2 linked regions of the Ilumatobacter coccineus YM16-304 genome follow. The protein of the gene in region 1 interacts with the protein of each later gene in a pairwise test. Links are inferred from orthologs where the notes say so. Each region holds a gene or a part of one and is shown on either strand. Other genes may lie near its edges. The genes, in order: YM304_RS20650 and def.

Region 1 (3,197 bases):
GAATCAACGTCGCCGAGATCGACACGATCATCGACCTCCTGCGCACGCGCGAATTGGTCGGCGAACAGCGCTCGGTCGGGGTGATCACCCCGTTCCGGGCGCAGGCCGATGCACTCGAGACTGCGTTGCGCGACGAGTTCGATCTGTCGCAGATCCAACAGCTCGACCTGCGCGTCGGCACGGTCCACGGCTTCCAGGGCTGCCAGCGCGACACCACCTACCTGTCGATGTGCCTCGACGACGACGCTCCCACCGGGAGCCGATCGTTCGTCGACGACCCGGCACTGTTCAACGTGATGGTGACGCGCGCTCGCCACAACGTCACCGTGGTGTCGAGCCTGCGCAGCGAGTTTCCCGATCTGTTCGCCGCGTACCTCCGCCATGCCGACGCGCCCACTGCGAGCGGCACCACGGTCGCACCCGATGCTCGGTCGTGGTCGGCGCGCGTCGTGACCGAGCTCCGCGACGCCGGGATCGACGTCCGCACCCGCTACCCCGTCGGCCGCCACGAGATCGACGCCGTCGTCGGCAACGGCGACCGGACTCTCGGGCTGATCTGCGGCGTGCACCCCGACGGCCCGGACGCGCACGTCGACCGGCACCTCGAGCTGAGCCGCCTCGGCTGGTCGATCCGCGAGGTGTTCGCGTCGCAGTGGGCCGACGAGCTGCCGACCTTCGCCGTCGAACTCCGCGCCTCGCTCCTCTGAGCGCTGCGTACGCTCGGGCGGATGGACTTCGCTGAGTTGCAGGACGTGATCGAGCGGACGTATGGCGATCGCGATCGGGAGCGAGGCGTGTCGGCGACCGTGGCGTGGCTCGCCGAAGAGATCGGCGAACTCGCCCAGGCCGTGCGCAAAGGCACGCCGGAGCAGCAACTGCACGAGTTCGGGGACGTCGTCGCGTGGGTGGCGACGCTCGCCAATCAGCAGGGCGTCGATCTGAACGAGGCGATCCAGCGCTTCGCCGATGGCTGCCCGAAGTGCGACGCCATCCCCTGCGCCTGCTGAATCAGCGGGCCTGCTGGATGACTTCGGCGATCTGGAGGGCGTTGAGTGCGGCGCCCTTGCGCAGGTTGTCGTTGCTGACGAACATCGCCAGGCCACGACCGCCGGGAGCGCCTTCGTCGGCACGGATACGACCGACGTAGCTCGGGTCGGCACCTGCGGCTTCGAGCGCGTTGGGGATCTCCGACACGACCACACCCGGGGCTCCGTCGAGCAGTTCGTAGGCCCGCTCGACCGAGATCGGGTTGGCGAACTCGGCGTTGATCGACAGCGAGTGCCCGGTGAACACCGGGACGCGCACGCAGGTGCCCGACACGAGCAGGTCGGGGATGTCGAGGATCTTGCGGCTCTCGTTGCGGAGCTTCTTCTCCTCGTCGGTCTCGCCGAGGCCGTCGTCGACGACCGAACCGCACATGGGCAGCGTGTTGAACGCGATCGTGCGAGCGAACTTCGACGGCTCGGGGAACTCGAGCGCCGAACCGTCGTGGGTGAGTTCGTCGGCACGGTCGGCGACCTTGCGAACCTGCTCGTGCAGTTCTTCGACACCGGCCAGACCCGAGCCCGACGTGGCCTGGTAGGTCGAGGCGATGAGGCGGGTGAGGCCGGCCTCGTCGTGCAGCGGCTTGAGCACCGGCATGCACGCCATGGTGGTGCAGTTCGGGTTGGCGATGATCCCCTTCGGCGGGTTGTGCGCCAGATGGCCGTTGACCTCGGGCACCACGAGCGGCACGTCGGGGTCCATGCGGAACGCGGAGGAGTTGTCGATCACGACGGCGCCCGCGGCGGCGAACTTGTCGGCGTAGGCACGCGACGACGTGGCGCCCGCCGAGAAGAGCGCGATGTCGAGGCCCGACGGGTCGGCGACCTCGGCGTCTTCGACGACAATCTCGTGGTCACCCCAGGTCAGGGTGCTGCCGGCCGAGCGGGCAGAGGCGAAGAACCGGAGTTCGGCGACGGGGAAGTTGCGTTCGGCGAGGAGCCGTCGCATCACGCTGCCGACCTGACCGGTGGCGCCCACGATGCCGACGTTCAACCCCGTTGAGGAGATCTGTGCCATGCCGGAAGGCTAACGGTCGAGGCGGGCGCGATCGCCGGAGGTTTGGTGCCGTTGACCAAATCGTTCGCGTACCTGGCAGAATCGGTGGCGTGAGTCGTCGCGGTCAACTCGTCCCCTGGAAGTCAGCTGGTCGTATCACCGAGCGTGAGACCAGCGCAGACGAGGTCGTGCAGACCACCGGGTGGGTGTTCAACAACGAAACCGGCTCGTCGCTCACGCTCGAACAGTTCGTGGCCACCGGCGACCAGGAGGTGCCGTCGTACCTCACGATCTTCGGGTTGCGCAGCCCCGACACCGAGACGCAATCGATGATCGAGATCGGTTGCGGCATCGGCCGGATGACCTGCGCGTTCACTCGTGAGTTCGGATCGGTCATCGGCTCCGACCTCGACGCCGGCTTCCTCGAACGCTGCCACGAGACGGTGAGCCGCTTCGGCAAGGTCGACCGCCTCGAAACGCTCCACGTCGCCGACGGCCGCTCGCTCGACATGCCGCCGAACTCCGTCGACCTGGCGTTCAGCTACATCACGTTCCAGCACTGCGATCCCGACGATGCGTTGGAGCTCACCTCCGAGGCCGTCCGCGTCACCAAGCCCGGCGGGAAGGTCGCGCTCAACTACCGCGGTCGCAGCCGCATCGACACCGTGGTGCTTCCGATCGGTCAGTTCGTGCGCACCCTGTTCCGCATCCCCGGGTTCGGGTCGTGGCTGGCACGTCGGCGCTTCTTCGCTCGGCTCGGCTGGCAGGCCAACCGCCTCACGCCCGACGAGATCATCGGCCCACTGTCGCCGCTGCTCAAAGACGTCGAGGTGTGGCGCAACCCGAAGTCGAAGATCACCGGCTACAAGGCCAGCATCAAAGAGTTCGACGGCATCAACAAGCACCACTACTGGATCGTCGCCACCCCGCGCTGAAGATACGCCTGCAGCTTTTCGAGTGCGGGCAGGGCGAATCCCATCGCCGTCTCTCGTGCCGCGACCGTTGCGGCCGATGGCTCGCCGGGCTGTGAGAATCCGTCGAGTCGGGCGTTGGCCAGCCACTCGATCAGCTCCGGCTCAGCCGACCAGGTCGCCATGTTCATGATGTTGCCGTGCATGGTGCGCAGCCAGTCGAGCGCGGTGTCGGGATGCGGCACC
Region 2 (3,280 bases), 2.4 Mb from region 1 along the record:
CGGCGATCCACTCGGGATAGCTCAGGCGAGCAGCATCCGACGGCCACACCATGTCGGCCACGTCGAAGTCAGCGACGCGCCGCAGCACGGCGTTGATGAAGCCGCGGGTCTTCGTCGGCGACAGATCGACGGTCGCGCTGACGGCGGCGTGGGCCGGCACCCCGGCGAAGACGAGTTGATAGACGCCGAGTCGGAGGATCGAGCGGGTCTGGTCGTCGGGCGGCTGATTGGCGAAACGGTCGATGATCGCGTCGCACGCTCGGCGCATGCGGGTCGAGCCGTAGACCAGTTCGGTGGCGAACTTGCGGTCCTGCTCCGACAGATCCGACGCCGCGAGCATCGGGCCGAGCACGAGGTTGGCGTAGGCCCCGTCGTTCTCGATACGGCGAAGCACGTCGAGGGCGACGCCTCGGGCCATGCCGCGCGCTGCCGTTCGCGAGGTCGGCTTCGGCGTCGTCGTTCCGACCTCCGTCTTGCGGCCGGTCTGCAACGCAGCTCTGCGCTGCTTGCGGTTGAGCGGCTTGCCCGTCGGCGGGGCGAAGGCCGTCTGGTCGGCGTCCGGCTGGTCGCTCACAGGCCGCCGAACCGTTCGTCGGCCGTGGGTTGTGCGCCGTTGCGCCATGCGTCGAATGCCATCGGGCCCTTGCCTTCGGGTTGCACCACGGTCGGGAGGATGCTGCCGTCGACGAGGTCGGCGGCGTGGATCTTGAGCCGCTTGCCCCGGAACGTCGTCCAGGCGCCGCCCACGCGGATCCGGCGGTGCACGTCGATCATCGACTGCGACCAGTCGATCTCGAACTCGTCCTTGGTCAGCTTGGACGCGTAGAGCGGCTCACCGCGCTGCGGCGTCGGATCGTCGATCCAGTCGGTCACCGGTGTCGCCAGTTGCTCGACGAGCAGATCGGCGCCGACGTCGACGAGCGTGCGGCGCAACTCGTCGGCCGTCGTGTCGTCGCCGATCGGCACCCGACGTTCGGCGTAGATGCCACCCGTGTCGAGGCCTTCCTCCACCCGCATCACGTCGACACCGGTCTCGGCGTCGCCGGCGAGCAGCGCCCGCTCGACGGGTGCGGCGCCACGCCACCGCGGCAACAGCGAGAAGTGCAGGTTGACCATCGGCAGCACGTCGAGCAGGTGTGGCTTGATGATGCGTCCGTAGGCCACGACCACGCCGAGTTCGGCGCCATCGTCGGTGACGGCAGCGAGCACGTCGTCGGGGTCGTGCGAGACGGTGAGCCCGAGTTCGAGCGCAGCGGCCTTCACCGGGCTCGGCGAGAGAGCGCCGCCCCGGCCCCGCTTCTTGTCGATGCGGGTGATGACGCGAACGACATCGTGACCAGCGTCCACCAGTGCGCGGAGCGGCGGAACCGCCATCTCCGGGGTGCCGAGGTAGACGAGCTTCACTCGCCCAGCCTCAACTCGACCGCAGCCGGCGCAACGGGTTGCGGCGAGCGGCGGCCGCCTCGGCGGCGGTCTGCTCTTCGATGCGGCGGTACTCGGCGAGCGCTTCGGCCCGCTGGTCGCCTTCGAGACGATCGAACATCAGCACGCCGTTGAGGTGATCGATCTCGTGCTGGAACATGCGCGCTTCGAGTTCGTCGGACTCGATCTCGATGATCTCGCCCTGCAGGTCGACACCGCGGACGAGCACGGTCTTGGGTCGGATCATCTCGACGTACAAGCCCGGGATCGACAGGCAGCCCTCGTCGTACGCCCACTCGCCGTCGGACTCGACGACCTCGGGGTTGATGATCGCCATCGGGTTGTCACCGAGGTCCCACACGACGACCTGCTTCTGCACACCGATCTGCGGCGCGGCGAGCGCGATGCCATTGCCCGACTCGACGAGCGTGTCGAACATGTCGTCGACGAGCCGGATGATCTTCCCGTCGACGTCCGCGACCTTCAGTGCCTTGCTCTTGAGCACCGGATCGCCGTATGTCCTGATCTTGTACGACATTGCTGCCAGGCTAGGGCCCGTGGCCCCCCAACCCGACGAACATGACGATCATCACGCTGCGACGGGCCGGTCCGAAACCGCCGACGCGCACTACTTCGACGACGATCCGACGGTCCCGTCAGACCCCGTCACGATCGATGTGACACTGCCCGACACCGCGTTCACGCTCGAGACCGACCGTGGCGTGTTCAGCCGTGGTCACGTCGACAACGGCACGAGCTTGCTCATCCGTTCCGACGCCGCACTGGCCTCGTCGGGGCACCTGCTCGACCTCGGCTGCGGCGCCGGACCGATCGCTCTGACCATGGCTCGCCGCTCCCCCGGTTCGACGGTGTGGGCGGTCGACGTCAACTCGCGAGCCCGTGAACTGTGCGCCCGCAACGCCAAGCGCAACGGGATCACCAACGTGCGCGTCGCCGCGCCAGGCGATGTTCCCGACGACGTGCGTTTTGCGACGATCTGGTCGAATCCGCCGATCCGAATCGGCAAACCGGCGCTGCGCGAATTGCTGACCGACTGGCTCGGCCGCCTCACCGACGACGGCACCGCAACCCTCGTAGTGCAGAAGCACCTCGGCGCCGACTCGCTGCAGAAGTGGCTGATCGGCCAGGGCTACGCCACCTCCCGCGTGGCCAGCAAAGCCGGCTTCCGCCTGCTCGCCCTCACCTCGGACTGACCAACCTGGTCATTTCCATCCGGGAAGGAAATCACCAGGTTGGTCAGTTGGCGATGACGGCGGGTGGCGTGGAGTCGGTGACGAGGACCAGTCGCTGGACGGCGCGAGTCATCGCGACGTAGAGCAATCGGGCGCCGCGAGGTGTGTGCTCGACATCCAACCGGCCCTCGGCGAGCACCTCGTGCGGGTTGACGACGAGCACGCCGTCGAACTCGAGTCCCTTCACGGCGTGTGCCTCGAACACCGGCACCTCGGTCGGCCCCAGGTCGTGCACGTGCGCCACCCCGGTCAGACCTTCGATTTCGAGCGACGCGCCGATCGCATCGTGCAGTCGAGCCGGCGCCACGATGCCCATGACCTTGTGCTTCTTCTTCAGCGCCGCAGCTTCGGTGGCGACGCGACCAGGCAACTCGTCGCTGCCGCACGATTCCCACACGGGCGCATCGCCGGCGAGTCGCACGCTGCGACTCTCGGTCGCGTCGACATCGGTGAGCGGGAGCAAGCGGTTCGCGACGCTCAGCACGGGCTCGGGCACGCGGTAGCCGATCGTGAGATCGGCGACGATTCCCGACGAGCCGTCGGGTCCGAGATGCGCGAACACGTCGTTCCAACGCTCCTGGCCCGCCGGCGTGGTGGACTGAGCG

The links.
Region 2: the proteins of YM304_RS20650 (region 1) and def interact in binary tests that used the Escherichia coli proteins (3 or more experiments, as listed by UniProt). The link is inferred for Ilumatobacter coccineus YM16-304 from one-to-one orthologs.

What each region holds. Positions count from the first base shown.
Region 1 is NC_020520.1:4,660,438-4,663,634, forward strand. The notes cover bases 36-2,916. They hold YM304_RS20650 (aspartate-semialdehyde dehydrogenase), read right to left. Parts: upstream 2,062-2,916; coding sequence 1,009-2,061; downstream 36-1,008. Other genes in these bases: YM304_RS20640 (AAA domain-containing protein), read left to right, coding at 36-707; YM304_RS20645 (MazG nucleotide pyrophosphohydrolase domain-containing protein), read left to right, coding at 729-1,007; YM304_RS20655 (class I SAM-dependent methyltransferase), read left to right, coding at 2,151-2,916. In the rest of the region: more of YM304_RS20640, read left to right, coding at 1-35; more of YM304_RS20655, read left to right, coding at 2,917-2,975; YM304_RS20660 (NAD(P)-binding protein), read right to left, coding at 2,948-3,197.
Region 2 is NC_020520.1:2,278,667-2,281,946, reverse strand. The notes cover bases 188-3,151. They hold def (peptide deformylase), read right to left. Parts: upstream 1,961-3,151; coding sequence 1,415-1,960; downstream 188-1,414. Other genes in these bases: YM304_RS10265 (HelD family protein), read right to left, coding at 2,680-3,151; YM304_RS10270 (class I SAM-dependent methyltransferase), read left to right, coding at 1,950-2,636; YM304_RS10280 (methionyl-tRNA formyltransferase), read right to left, coding at 571-1,404; YM304_RS10285 (transcription antitermination factor NusB), read right to left, coding at 188-574. Outside these bases: more of YM304_RS10285, read right to left, coding at 1-187; more of YM304_RS10265, read right to left, coding at 3,152-3,280. UniProt on the Escherichia coli protein: Removes the formyl group from the N-terminal Met of newly synthesized proteins. Requires at least a dipeptide for an efficient rate of reaction. N-terminal L-methionine is a prerequisite for activity but the enzyme has broad specificity at other positions.